Linked DNA regions of Saccharolobus shibatae B12. Each later gene encodes a partner of the first gene's protein in a complex. Links are inferred from orthologs where the notes say so. Each region holds a gene or a part of one and is shown on either strand. Other genes may lie near its edges.

The links.
Region 2: J5U23_RS01160 (region 1) and J5U23_RS15025 share a complex: the UniProt entries of both Methanocaldococcus jannaschii proteins name them as parts of the 50S ribosomal subunit. The link is inferred for Saccharolobus shibatae B12 from one-to-one orthologs.
Region 3: J5U23_RS01160 (region 1) and J5U23_RS12930 share a complex: the UniProt entries of both Methanocaldococcus jannaschii proteins name them as parts of the 50S ribosomal subunit. The link is inferred for Saccharolobus shibatae B12 from one-to-one orthologs.

The regions. Positions count from the first base shown.
Region 1 is NZ_CP077717.1:152,883-157,603, forward strand. Bases 1,031-4,007 are described here. They hold J5U23_RS01160 (50S ribosomal protein L13), read left to right. Parts: upstream 1,031-2,284; coding sequence 2,285-2,731; downstream 2,732-4,007. Other genes in these bases: J5U23_RS01145 (30S ribosomal protein S11), read left to right, coding at 1,031-1,123; J5U23_RS01150 (DNA-directed RNA polymerase subunit D), read left to right, coding at 1,135-1,932; J5U23_RS01155 (50S ribosomal protein L18e), read left to right, coding at 1,929-2,288; J5U23_RS01165 (30S ribosomal protein S9), read left to right, coding at 2,731-3,144; J5U23_RS01170 (DNA-directed RNA polymerase subunit N), read left to right, coding at 3,151-3,351. Also shown: J5U23_RS01135 (30S ribosomal protein S13), read left to right, coding at 1-185; J5U23_RS01140 (30S ribosomal protein S4), read left to right, coding at 196-741; more of J5U23_RS01145, read left to right, coding at 725-1,030; more of rpsB, read left to right, coding at 4,008-4,044; amrB (AmmeMemoRadiSam system protein B), read left to right, coding at 4,041-4,721. UniProt on the Methanocaldococcus jannaschii protein: This protein is one of the early assembly proteins of the 50S ribosomal subunit, although it is not seen to bind rRNA by itself. It is important during the early stages of 50S assembly.
Region 2 is NZ_CP077717.1:2,788,984-2,793,710, forward strand. What follows is about bases 1,187-4,169. They hold J5U23_RS15025 (50S ribosomal protein L10), read left to right. Parts: upstream 1,187-2,161; coding sequence 2,162-3,178; downstream 3,179-4,169. Other genes in these bases: J5U23_RS15015 (50S ribosomal protein L11), read left to right, coding at 1,187-1,507; J5U23_RS15020 (50S ribosomal protein L1), read left to right, coding at 1,509-2,165; rpl12p (50S ribosomal protein P1), read left to right, coding at 3,225-3,545; alaS (alanine--tRNA ligase), read left to right, coding at 3,768-4,169. Also shown: signal recognition particle-docking protein FtsY, read left to right, coding at 1-306; J5U23_RS15005 (protein translocase SEC61 complex subunit gamma), read left to right, coding at 338-526; J5U23_RS15010 (transcription elongation factor Spt5), read left to right, coding at 531-989; more of J5U23_RS15015, read left to right, coding at 995-1,186; more of alaS, read left to right, coding at 4,170-4,727. UniProt on the Methanocaldococcus jannaschii protein: Forms part of the ribosomal stalk, playing a central role in the interaction of the ribosome with GTP-bound translation factors.
Region 3 is NZ_CP077717.1:2,450,533-2,455,193, forward strand. What follows is about bases 1,187-4,103. They hold J5U23_RS12930 (50S ribosomal protein L37ae), read left to right. Parts: upstream 1,187-2,497; coding sequence 2,498-2,710; downstream 2,711-4,103. Other genes in these bases: rrp41 (exosome complex exonuclease Rrp41), read left to right, coding at 1,187-1,652; rrp42 (exosome complex protein Rrp42), read left to right, coding at 1,655-2,482; J5U23_RS12935 (Brix domain-containing protein), read left to right, coding at 2,691-3,203; J5U23_RS12940 (KEOPS complex Pcc1 subunit), read left to right, coding at 3,200-3,475; J5U23_RS12945 (prefoldin subunit beta), read left to right, coding at 3,432-3,812. Outside these bases: J5U23_RS12910 (ribosome assembly factor SBDS), read left to right, coding at 1-203; exosome complex RNA-binding protein Rrp4, read left to right, coding at 206-949; more of rrp41, read left to right, coding at 915-1,186; more of xpf, read left to right, coding at 4,104-4,535; J5U23_RS12955 (elongation factor EF-2), read left to right, coding at 4,614-4,661. UniProt on the Methanocaldococcus jannaschii protein: Binds to the 23S rRNA.

The sequences.
Region 1 (4,721 bases):
ATATAGAAAGAGAGAAGAAGAGTAGGAGTTGGAGAGGAGTTAGGCATTCATTGGGCTTAAAGGTTAGAGGACAAAGAACAAGGACTACGGGAAGAACTGGTATGACTATAGGTGTAGCTAGAAAGAAAGCCGCACAACCCCAGGCTCAACAATCTTCTTCCCAACAACAACAGAAATCCTCTTAAGGTGATCTAGATGGGAGATCCGAAAAAAAGTAGGAAAAAATGGGAAAGTCCAGGTCATCCATGGATAAAAGAAAGAATAGGTTATGAGCAAGAACTGTTAGGAAAATACGGTCTAAGAAACAAAAGGGAAATCTGGATAGCACAGTCAATAATTAGAAAGTTTAGACACCAAGCAAGATCATTATTAGCATTGCCACCCGCAGAAAGGGCCGTCAGGGAGAAACAATTAGTCGGGAAGTTACTGAAGATGGGTTTGTTAAAGAGGGAAACTGCAACTGTAGATGATATTCTAAGTTTAACCGAGCAAGATCTATTGGAGAGAAGATTGCAAACTATAGTGTATAAGAAAGGATTAGCAAATACAACATATCAAGCTAGGCAATTAATAACTCATGGGCACATTGCGGTCAATGGTAAAAGAGTCACGTCTCCAGGTTATATTGTTAATGTAGATGAGGAAAATCTAATCGATTATTACGTTACTTCCTCATTTAAATCAAGACCACCAGTTATGGCACAACAAGAAGGAGGTGAAGTAGGTGTCAAGCAGGCGTGAAATTAGATGGGGAATAGCTCATATTTATGCGTCACAGAATAACACTCTAATAACTATAAGTGATCTTACTGGCGCGGAAATCATCTCCAGAGCTAGCGGAGGCATGGTAGTGAAAGCGGACAGAGAGAAATCATCTCCCTATGCTGCAATGTTAGCTGCAAATAAAGCTGCTAGTGACGCCCTTGAAAAAGGTATAATGGCACTTCACATTAAGGTTAGGGCGCCTGGTGGATATGGTAGTAAGACGCCGGGACCCGGTGCTCAACCTGCAATTAGAGCATTAGCTAGAGCTGGATTCATTATAGGAAGGATTGAAGACGTGACGCCTATTCCTCATGATACTATAAGGAGACCCGGTGGAAGAAGAGGAAGAAGAGTATAGGCGGCTTATACATGTCAATTAATTTACTTCATAAGGATGATAAAAGGATAGATCTAGTTTTTGAGGGTTATCCTTTAGAATTTGTAAATGCAATTAGGAGAGCGGCGATGCTTTATGTTCCAGTAATGTCTATTGACGATGTATATTTCATAGAGAATAACAGTCCTTTATACGATGAGATATTGGCACATAGGTTGGCTTTAATACCATTTACTTCAGAGGAAGCCTTAGATACGTATAGATGGCCGGAAGAATGTATCGACTGTACTGAAAACTGTGAAAAATGTTATACTAAGATTTACATTGAAGCGGAAGCGTTGAATGAGCCTAAGATGCTATACTCTAAAGATATAAAATCAGAGGATCCATCAATAGTTCCAATATCTGGAGACATACCAATTGTGCTATTAGGTGCTAATCAAAAGATATCACTTGAGGCTAGGTTAAGATTAGGCTACGGAAAAGAGCACGCTAAGTTTATACCAGTTTCTTTGGCAATAGTTAGATACTATCCGAAAGTTGAGATACTAGGAAATTGTGAAAAAGGAGCTACTGTTTGCCCAGAGGGGGTATTTGAATTAAAAGATGGTAAACTCTCAGTAAAGAACGAGTTGGCCTGTACCTTGTGTGAAGAGTGTTTAAGATATTGTAATGGCTTAATTAGAATTTCGTCTGTAGAAGATAAATATATTCTGGAGCTAGAAAGTGTCGGATCTCTTAAGCCAGAGAGAATTTTATTAGAGGCTGGTAAAAGCATTATTAGAAAGATTGAAGAATTAGAGAAGAAGTTGGTAGAGGTGATTAAATGAAGGTAACTGGTAGTACGAATATAATGGTTAGAAAGCTTATTAGAAATTTGGAAAAGTCTAAGAAGCCATTGTGGAGAAAAGTAGCTGAGGAATTATCGGCATCATCCAGAAAGAGGCCATATATTAACCTATACAAAATAAACAAGTACACTAAGACCAATGACATAGTTGTTGTTCCAGGAAAAGTCTTAGGTATAGGTAAACTAGATCACGTAGTAACAGTTATTGCATTAGATTTCTCAAAATCCGCTATAGAAAAAATTAGAGCTTCGGGAGGTCAGACTATGAGTATATATAAAGCTTTAGAAACCTTTAAGGATTTTAAAGGAAAAAGTGTGAGGTTGATGAAGCAATGAGTACGCAAGTTCAAGAGCAAGAAGTAGTAATTAACGCTGAAGGTCAGATCTTAGGTAGAATGGCGAGTAACATAGTTAGATTATTAAAGGAAGGTAAAAAGGTAATTATAGTAAATGGAGAAAAAGCAGTAATAAGTGGGGAGAAAAACAGAGTTATAGAGTCATATAAATTACTTTTAACAGTAAGAACGCTTTTTAATCCTTATAGAAATGGGATTAGAAGACCTAAATCACCGATAAATATAGTTAAAAGGACTATTAGGGGAATGTTACCTAAGAGTAGTAAGGGACGTAGAATGCTTAAGAACGTTAAGGTATATATTGGAGTACCGAAGGAATTTGAGGGGAGACAATTTATTAAATTCCCAGACGCTGATGTGAGTAGACTTAAAGGTAAGTATGTAACAGTAGAAGTAGTTGCAAAAGAGCTAGGGTGGAGTTGATGAGTGAGGAACAGAAAGTAGTTATTTCCAGCGCTAGAAGGAAGACAGCTAGAGCTACATGTTATATATTCCCCGGGAAAGGAAGAGTGTTCGTAAACAACATTCCAATTGAGTTAATACCAATAGAAATCGTAAGATTGAAAGTCATGGAACCATTACTTTTAGCTGGGAATGACATTAGATCAAAGATAGATGCCAAAATAGTAACTTATGGGGGTGGGATAATGGGCCAGGCTGATGCAGCAAGGATGGCTTTGGCTAGGGCATTGGTTAAGTTCACTGGTAGTGATGAATTAAAGAAAATATATAGGGCGTATGATAGGACAATGCTAGCTGGAGATCCAAGGCAGACGGAATCAGAGAAATGGATGAGATATAGCGCAAGGAGATGGAGGCAGAAATCGTATAGGTGAATCTAAATGATGATCCCAATTAGATGTTTTACATGTGGTTCATTGATAGCTGATAAGTGGCAGCCATTTATAACAAGAGTTAATGCAGGGGAGAATCCAGGAAAGGTTCTTGATGACTTAGGTGTAAAAAGATATTGTTGCAGAAGAATGCTTTTATCTCACATAGATATAATTAGTGAAGTAATCCACTATACTAGACCAATTTGAAAGGTGATCAATTTGAGTGAAAAGGAAGAAAGAGGAGGAGAATTAACTGAAGCAGAAAAAGAGGAGTTACGAAAATCCGAAAAAGGTACAATAATAGAATTATTAGTTCCAGTAGAGACTTATCTTTCGGCTGGAGTTCATATAGGTACTCATAGTTGTACTAAATATATGGAGAGTTTCGTATATAGAGTAAGAGCAGAAGGATTGTATGTATTAGATGTTAGAAAGATAGATGAAAGATTAAGAATAGCAGCTAAGTTCTTATCAAGGTATGAACCACAGGATATAATTGCAGTAGCGAGTAGGCCTTATGCATACAGGCCAGTCCAAAAGTTCGCAGAAGTGATAGGAGCTAGAGCATTGGTAGGTAGAATAATACCAGGAACTTTTACAAATCCATATTTATCAACATATACAGAGCCAAAGGTATTGTTAGTATCCGATCCTAGAACTGATACTCAAGCAATAAAAGAAGCTGCTAAGGTAGGAATACCGATAGTTGCTTTTGCTGATACTGATGCTAAAATCGATTATATTGATCTCATAATACCGGCCAATAATAAAGGTAGGAAATCATTGGCGCTATTATATTGGGCATTAGCTAGGCAAATACTCAGAGAGAGGAGGATAATTCCCCCAGATGGCGATTTGGCGGTACCAGTAAGTGAATTCGAGATGAGGCTTGTTCAATGAAGAGATTACCAGCGGTTGCAGGTTCTTTTTATGAATCAGATCCGAAAAAACTTAAAATGCAGATTGAGTGGTCATTCAGACATAATATAGGTCCAAGAGATATTCCTAAACAATCTTACGAGAAGAAGAAAAGAGATAATTTATTTTTTGTCGTGCCCCATGCTGGTTATATTTATAGCGGCCCCGTGGCAGCTCACTCATATTATTATTTAGTTTCAGAAGGTAGGCCAGATGTTGTGATAATATTAGGTCCTAATCATACCGGTTTGGGTTCTTATGTTTCTGCCTGGCCTAAGGGAGAATGGGAAACTCCGTTAGGTAGTGTGAAAATAGATGAAGAAATTTTAATGCAATTAATCAAGGAATCGGAAGTGATAGACTTAGATGAAAAATCGCACTTATACGAACATTCAATCGAGGTTCAATTGCCATTTTTGCAGTACTTTTTTGGTGATAACTTTAAGATGGTTCCAATTGTAATTATGATGCAAACCCCTGAAATTGCCGAATTTCTAGCAGATGCCATTTATAAGGTTATGCAGAAGAATCCAGATAAGGATATAGTAGTCTTGGCAAGTAGTGATATGAACCATTACGACCCACATGAGATTACGGTAAAGAAAGATGAGGAAGCAATAGAAAAAATTCAACAATTAGATTATAAGGGTTTATACGAG
Region 2 (4,727 bases), 2.6 Mb from region 1 along the record:
CACACAGATACTGATTTAGTAAATGAACTAAAGAGAGTTGTTAATATCACCAGACCAAATCTGAAAATATTAGTTTTAGACTCTCTAGGTGGAAACGACGCATTGGAACAAGCTAAATATTTTGAAAATAATGTTGGATTCGATCTAGTAATATTGACTAAAGTTGATGCAGATGTAAAAGGTGGTGTAATATTATCGTTAGCGTATGAATTGAATAAGCCTGTTGGATATTTAGGAGTGGGTCAAACTTATGATGATCTAATTCCGTTTAATGCCGAGTGGTTCATTCAAAGATTGTTCAGTTAACTTAAATACCTTGACCCAATTATAAATTACTGTGAGTTCAAATAAGCTAATTAGCTGGTTCAGAAGGCTTAGGGAGGACTGGAATAGAATAATTACAGTAGCTAGGAAACCGGATAGGAACTTTTTCTCACTTAACCTTAAAGTTACTTTATTAGTATTAGTCGTAGTAGGTGTATTAGCTTACATAATTCAACTTGCATTGACATTAATAGGGGTGTAATTTTGTGGAAAAACCGAATATGAGAAATTATTATGCTGTAAAAGTTGTTGGAGGGCAAGAAATAAATGTAGCTTTAATGTTAGAAGAGAGGATAAAAACTAATAATATTAAAGGAATATATGCAATAATTGTTCCACCCAATTTGAAAGGATATGTAGTTCTGGAGGCAGAGGGTTTGCATATAGTTAAACCATTAATTGCTGGGATAAGGAATGCAAGAGGACTTGCACAAGGTTTACTACCTAGAGATGAGATACTAAAAATTGTATCTAAGAAAACCATAGGCCCAACCGTAAAACCTGGGGATGTAGTAGAAGTAATTTCTGGTCCCTTTAGGGGTACTCAGGCTCAAGTGGTAAGAGTTGAGGAAGCTAAAGGAGAGGTAGTGTTAAATATTTTAGAATCAGCATTTCCATTACAAGTCACAGTTCCTTTAGATCAAATTAAGGTGTCTAAAAGGTGAAGTGAATGCCCACAAAATCTATAAAAATAATGGTAGAAGGAGGTAATGTTAAGCCAGGTCCACCATTAGCACCAACACTTTCGCAGTTAGGGCTAAATGTTGGGGATGTTGTCAAGAAATTGAATGAGGCCACAAGTAGTTTTAAAGGCATGTCAGTTCCAGTAACAATAGAAGTTGATAGTAATACTAAGAAATATGAAATAAAAGTTGGAATACCTACTACTACTGCATTACTATTAAAAGAAGCTGGAGCTAGTGAACCATCTGGAGACCCTGCTCACAAGAAGATAGGTAATTTATCATTGGAACAAGTAATTAAAATAGCGATTATGAAAAAGCCGGGGTTAACTACGAAATCATTAAAGGCTGCAGTTAAGAGTATGCTAGGTACAGCTAAATCTATTGGACTAACTGTGGAAAATAAAGACCCTAAAGAACTAGTAAAAGAAGTGGAAGAAGGTAAATATGATGATTTATTAGCAAAATATGAGAATGAATGGAATGAGGTGAAAGAGTAAAATGCCAATCGTTGATAGAAATAATATTGAAGATTCCCTTAAGCTGGCATTATCTCCCGAAAACAACCCCAAGAGAAACTTTGTCCAGAGCGTAGAGATAATAGTTACATTTAAAGAAGTTGATATGAAAAAGGGGGACTTGAAGTTAAGAGAAATAGTGGTATTACCTAAGCCTCCAGAAAAGTCAAAGAAAGTTTTAGTAGTCCCAACTATTCAGCAGTTAGAGTACGCAAGGAAAGCTGAACCTAATACAATTTTAACCAAAGAAGAATTACAAAAACTACAAGGAAATAAGAGGACAATTAAAAAATTAGCTCGTCAAAATGATTGGTTTCTAGTAGCTCCAGATTCGATGGCTTTGGTAGGTAGAATATTAGGCCCAGCTTTAGGTCCCAGAGGAAAATTCCCAACACCATTACCGAATACTGCAGATATATCAGAGTATATACTGAGATTTAAAAGATCAACTTTAGTTAAGACTAAAGATCAACCCCAAACACAAGCATTCATAGGCACTGAGAACCAACAAATTGGAGATTTAGCTGAAAATGCACTAGCAGTACTAAACGTAATAGAATCTAAAGGATACGCCCAAAAGATAAGGAATATATATGTAAAAACTACTATGGGTAAGGTAGTAAAAGTAGAGTTAAGGTGAAAAGATTGGCTCTAGCCTTGAAACAGAGAAAAGTTGCCAGCTGGAAGCTTGAAGAAGTTAAAGAATTAACTGAACTTATTAAAAATAATAATACTATATTAATTGGAAGTCTTGAAGGTTTCCCAGCAGACAAATTACACGAAATTAGGAAGAAATTAAGAGGAAAAGCTACAATAAAGGTAACTAAGAACACTTTATTCAAGATAGCTGCTAAAAATGCTGGTATAAATACAGAAAAACTTGAGCAATATTTAACTGGCCCAAACGTCTTCATATTTACTAAAGATAACCCATTCCTAACTAACATGTTCTTCGAAAATTATAAACTGAGAAGGTACGCAATGCCAGGGGATAAGGCTGAAGAGGAGGTTGTAATTCCTGCGGGAGATACTGGAATGCCTGCTGGACCAATATTAAGCGTATTTGGAAAGTTAAAGGTACAAACGAAGGTACAAGATGGTAAGGTACACGTAGTAAAAGATACCGTAGTAGCAAAAGCTGGTGATGTAATTCCGACAGAAGCTTTACCAATTTTACAGAAACTTGGAATAATGCCAGTGTACGTCAAATTAAAAATAAAAGTAGCGTATCATGAGGGTTTAGTAATTCCCGCAGAAAATCTAAAACTTGATTTAGAAGGTTATAGGAGTAATATAGCTGAAGCTTATAGGAATGCATTTACTCTTGCAGTAGAAATAGCGTATCCAGTTCCTGACGTATTAAAGTTTACAATAAGCAAGGTATTCAAGAATGCGATTGCGTTAGCATCTGAGATAGGATACCTTACACCAGAATCAGCCCAAGCAGTAATATCTAAAGCTGTTGCTAAAGCATATGCATTGGCTACAGCTATCAGTAGAAAAGTAGATTTAGGAGTACAATTACCTGCAGCACAACATACCCAAACCCAACAATCAACAGCTGAAGAGAAGAAAGAAGAAAAGAAAGAAGAAGAAAAGAAAGGACCAAGCGAAGAAGAAATTGGAAGTGGGCTTGCATCCTTATTTGGATGATAAAAATTTATATAACCTAAGACAAAAATGTGGAGTGTGAATAAGAATGGAGTACATATATGCGAGTCTCCTATTACACTCAGCCAAGAAGGAAATAAATGAAGATACACTAAAGAATATACTAACTGCAGCTGGAATAAGCGTAGATGAGGTAAGATTAAAAGCTGTAGTAGCTGCATTAAAAGAAGTGAACATAGATGAAGTATTAAAGAACGCAGCTGCCATGCCAGTAGCAGTAGCCGCACAACCACAAGCAGCTCAAGCACAGCCTGCAGCTGAAGAGAAGAAAGAAGAAAAGAAAGAAGAAGAAAAGAAAGGACCAAGCGAAGAAGAAATTGCGAGCGGGTTAGCCTCCCTATTCGGTTAAGGCTTTGTTAAGGATAACGAAACAATCTTTTAATGTAGAGATACTAATTCAATACTTTTTAAGGGACAACATTTTAGATTTGTTTTTGTTATGTGGAATATACTTTTTAGGTTAGTTTCTTTAGAGAGAAATCTTAAATGAAATTAAAAACGAATATCTACTCTAGAATCCCATTACGGGAGAAGTCAGTTTTTAAACTTTAGATACTTTTCTTTTTATTGTATGAAAGCTAGTGAAGAGGAGTACAGACTGAATTTCTTTATCAAGAATGATTTCAAGCGAAAAATATGCAAATCATGCAAAACACCATTTTGGACTAGGGATGAAAAGAAAGAATATTGTTCAGACATACCTTGTACAGACTACTACTTTTTTGACATAAATATAAAAAGCCAACCCTTGACTGTCAAGGAAGCTAGAGAGAAATTCCTCTCATTCTTCGAACAGAGAGGACATACACGAATACCTCCTAAACCAGTTTTGGCTAGATGGAGAGAGGACTTATACCTAACAATAGCAAGTATAGTTGATTTCCAGCCACATGTAACTAGTGGCTTAGTTCCCCCACCCGCAAATCCACTAGTAGTGTCGCAGCCCTCAATAAGATTAGAGGATATAGATAATGTCGGAATAACCTTTGGAAGACATTTAACTACTTTCGAAATGGCCGCACATCACGCATTCAACTATCCAGACCATTATGTGTATTGGAAGGACGAAACGACAGCGTATGCTACAGAATTCTTCACAAAAGAGTTAGGAATACCAGAAGAGGAATTGAACTTCAAAGAATCTTGGTGGGAAGGGGGAGGAAATGCTGGACCTTGCTTAGAAGTTACAGTAGGTGGATTAGAGCTAGCCACACTAGTATTTATGCAATACAAGATAACCGATAATGGTGATTATACTCCACTCAAATTGAAAATTGTAGATACCGGATATGGTGTAGAAAGAATTGCATGGATAACACAAAAGACTCCCTCGGCATTTCACGCAATATATGGTAATTTAGTATACAAATTCTTTAACAAAATAGGCGTAGCTTATATAGATGAGACATTACTAAAAGTAGCATCTAGATTTGCAGGCAAAATAGACCCAGATAATCCAGATACTATAAAAATTCATAGACAAATGGTTAGCAAGGAATTAGGAATTGATATTAAAGCTGTTGAAGAAGAA
Region 3 (4,661 bases), 2.3 Mb from region 1 along the record:
GTATTAAAGTACCATCAGAATATAGCTCTAAGGTTAGATCACAATTACATAACTTAGGGGAGGTAAAAAAAGCCAATTGGTTAGAAGATGGTACATTATTAGCTGAATTGGAAATACCAGCGGGTGCACAGCAAGACGTTATAGATAAGTTAAATAATCTGACAAAAGGAGAAGTTGAAGTTAAAGTATTGCAAGTGAGATAGAAATGAGTCAGTCCCAGAAAATTGTTTTACAGCCAAGATCAATAGTAGTGCCTGGCGAGTTATTAGCTGAAGGCGAGTTCCAGATTCCTTGGTCTCCTTATATATTAAAGGTTAATAGTAAATATTACTCTACAGTTGTTGGACTTTTTGATGTAAAAGATACTCAGTTTGAAGTGATTCCTTTGGAAGGGTCGTTTTACTATCCTAAGGTCAATGATGTGGTAATAGGTTTAGTAGAGGACGTTGAAATCTATGGTTGGGTGGTTGACATAAAAGCGCCTTATAAGGCATATTTACCAGCCTCAAATCTTTTAGGAAGATCCGTTAATGTTGGAGAGGATTTAAGGAGGTATTTAGATGTAGGTGACTACGTTATAGCTAGAATTGAAAATTTTGATAGATCAATAGATCCCGTTTTATCAGTTAAGGGCAAGGATCTAGGTCGTGTAAATAATGGTATAGTCATTGATATAATGCCAGTTAAAGTTCCGCGTGTTATAGGTAAGAATAAAAGTATGCATGAGACTTTGACCTCAAAAAGTGGATGCAGCATGTTTGTTGCCAATAATGGTAGAATATGGGCTACTTGTCCTTCCCGTTTTTCTGAAGAAATTTTAATCGAGGCCATTAGGAAGATTGAAAATGAGTCACATATAAAAGGATTGACAGATAGAATAAAACAATTCATTGAGGAAAAATTAGGTGAGAGAAATGCTTCAAGTGGAGAGACCAAAACTAATCCTTGAAGATGGAAAGCGAATAGATGGTAGAAAGCCAGATGAATTAAGGAGTATAAAGATAGAATTGGGAGTTCTCAAAAACGCTGATGGTTCAGCGATTTTTGAGATGGGAAATACAAAGGCTATAGCAGCGGTTTACGGTCCAAAAGAAATGCATCCAAGACATTTATCTCTTCCGGATAGGGCAGTATTAAGAGTTAGATATCATATGACACCATTCTCTACAGACGAGCGAAAGAATCCCGCACCTAGTAGAAGAGAGATTGAGCTTTCTAAGGTTATAAGAGAAGCTTTAGAATCAGCTGTTTTAGTGGAATTGTTTCCAAGAACTGCCATAGATGTTTTTACTGAAATATTACAAGCAGACGCGGGATCCAGATTAGTTTCATTGATGGCTGCGTCTTTGGCGTTAGCTGATGCTGGAATTCCTATGAGAGATTTAATAGCTGGGGTAGCCGTAGGAAAGGCTGATGGAGTAATAGTTCTAGATTTAAATGAACCCGAGGATATGTGGGGAGAGGCTGATATGCCGGTTGCAATGATGCCATCTTTAAACCAAGTAACGTTATTTCAGTTAAATGGTAATATGACTCCGGAGGAATTTAGACAGGCTTTTGATTTAGCAGTTAAGGGTATAAATATAATATATAATTTAGAGAGGGAGGCTCTAAAAAGTAAGTATGTAGAGTTTAAAGAAGAGGGTGTATAGAATTGTCTTCAACTCCGTCGAATCAAAATATTATACCTATAATCAAGAAGGAAAGTATAGTAAGTCTTTTTGAGAAAGGCATTAGGCAAGACGGAAGGAAATTAACGGATTATAGACCTCTTTCTATAACCTTGGATTACGCAAAAAAGGCTGATGGTTCTGCGTTAGTTAAGTTAGGCACGACAATGGTATTAGCTGGGACAAAACTTGAAATAGATAAACCTTACGAAGATACGCCTAATCAAGGAAACCTCATTGTGAATGTTGAACTCCTACCTTTAGCCTATGAGACCTTTGAACCTGGGCCTCCAGATGAGAATGCTATTGAATTAGCTAGAGTAGTGGATAGAAGCTTAAGGGATTCTAAAGCTCTAGATCTAACTAAACTTGTAATAGAACCCGGTAAAAGTGTATGGACAGTATGGCTTGATGTTTATGTATTAGATTATGGTGGGAATGTATTGGACGCATGTATGTTGGCCTCAGTCGCAGCATTGTATAATACTAAAGTGTATAAGGTAGAACAAGATTCTAATGGGTTTAGAATCAATAAAAATGAAGTTGTTGGTAAATTACCATTGAATCATCCAGTAGTTACAGTGTCTATAGCAAAAGTTGACAAATATTTAATAGTTGATCCAGATTTGGATGAAGAGTCAATAATGGACACTAAGGTTTCCTTTTCCTATACGCCAGATCTAAAAATAGTGGGGATTCAAAAGAGTGGAAAGGGTAGTATGTCATTACAAGATATTGATCAGGCTGAGAATACAGCAAGATTAGTAGCTGTCAAGCTTTTAGAAGAACTTAAAAAGCAGTTAGGAATTTAATTATAGGTGGCAATTATGGGGAAAGTCACGGGAATTGCTGGAAGATACGGGGCTAGATATGGATCTACTTTAAGAAAAAAGTGGAAAGAAATAATGGAAAAGAGGTATGATGACCATCAATGTCCCTATTGCAAGACCACTGGTAAGGTTATCAGATTGGCTTCTGGAATATGGTACTGTAAGAAATGTAATTCTAAGTGGGCCGGTCTTGCATATACACCGTACTAGAATAGTTATAACTTCATCTAGAGATCCTAGTATTAGAACAAGAAATTTTTTAAATATTTTAACTTCTCTGTTACCAGACTCAGTTAAAATTACACGGGGTAAAAAAAGTAAGAAAGAGATATTTGAAAGGGCTATTAATTTAGGAGCAATATATTTATTGTTCGTATTAGCTAAGAATGGTAATCCGTTGAGAATAATTGTTTATGATTTAGAAACTTTTTCTATAAAATATTTTTTTAAATTACACGGTTTATCACTACCTTCTGACTATAATATCCCATTATATCAGATAAAAAGGCATAATAGTGTATGCACAGAACTAAATGGGTGTGATTTTCTAAGAGATTTTCTAGTCGATATGAATATCTACAACTTGTCAAATAATTGCGATGTTATTGTGAACACGAGGCTAGTCTCTAATAATATTTGTGAACTTTTGTTTACGTTATCTACGAAAAACATTAAGTTTTTGAAGATGCTATTAGAAATGTGAAGATAGAGATTTCAATTTATCCAGATAATTTCAATAAAAACGAATTCCAGGATATGATATATGATTCGATAATAATTGAAAAGATAGATACTAAATATGTAAAAATTAAGAAATCCCCTTTACAGATTGAGATAGATGCACCATCAATTACAAGAGCTAGGGCTATAATGAACTCTTATATACTTTGGATCTATACAATTCTAAAGTCACTGGAAGAGGTGGAAAAAAGTGGCCGAGAAATTACCTCCAGAAGTTCAAGCTCAACTAGCTAAGTTTCAACAGTTAAAAGATCAGCTTGATAGATTATTATTGGAAAAGTCTACTATAGAGAATGAATTAAGGGAGATAAACAAGGTATTGGAAGAATTATCAGTTCTTAATGCAGATGCTACTATTTATAAGATTGTAGGGAACTTATTGGTTAAATCGGATAAGACATCAGTAGAAAAGGAGCTTAATGATAGGAAAGAATTATTAGAACTCAGATCAAGGACTTATCAGAAGCAAGAAAGTATTTTAAGAAAGCAGCTAGAAGACTTACAAGCTAAAATAAATGAGATGTTATCAAAATATTATCCGCAAGGTGGCCAAACAGGTATAAAAGCTTAAGCTAAATAACTTATTAGTGTTATGGTAATTAGAATTTATGCTGATGATAGGGAAAAGGCTAGTGGTATACCAGAATTATTAAAGGAGTTGGGAATTACAGTAATACTATCTCAACTTAGTGTTGCTGATTATGTGATAGGTGAAGATGCTGCAGTAGAGAGGAAGTCGGTAAATGATTTGGTAAATTCGGTTTTTGACAAGAGGTTTTTTGACCAAATCAGTAGGCTTTCAGAGGTTTATAATTTTCCAATGTTAATTGTTGAAGGTGATATTAATGAAATTAGGAAAATAACTGAAAAGTGGAGAGCGATAAATAACGCTTTAATTTCTGCCACGATTGATTATAATATTAAAGTATTTTATTCTAGAGATAAAAAAGATACTGCGGAAATTTTGAAAAAAATAGCAGAGAAGTATCAATTCGGCGAAAATGGGAGTAGGAGAATTAATTTACATAATAAGGCTAAACTAGAAAGTATTTCTGATATGCAACTTTATATTGTAGAATCTTTTCCTTATGTTGGTTCTGTACTTGCTGAAAGGCTACTACTTAAGTTTGGAACTATACAGAATATTTGTAATGCATCTATATCAGAATTGGAAAAAGCATTAGGTAGTAGGAAAAAAGCTGAGGATATTTATAAAATTTTAAGGGCACACTATTCTAAAACTAACGCTGATAATGATAGTAAGAAAAGTACCTCTTTATTTGACTTCCTTTAAATTTTTTAGTCTCTTTTTTAGCATTACCTTTTAATATGGGTCTAGAGAAGTTTAAGTGCAAGAAGTTGGTGATTTCATTTGCCTAGATATAAGACAGTAGAGCAAGTTCTAAGCCTAATGAAAGAT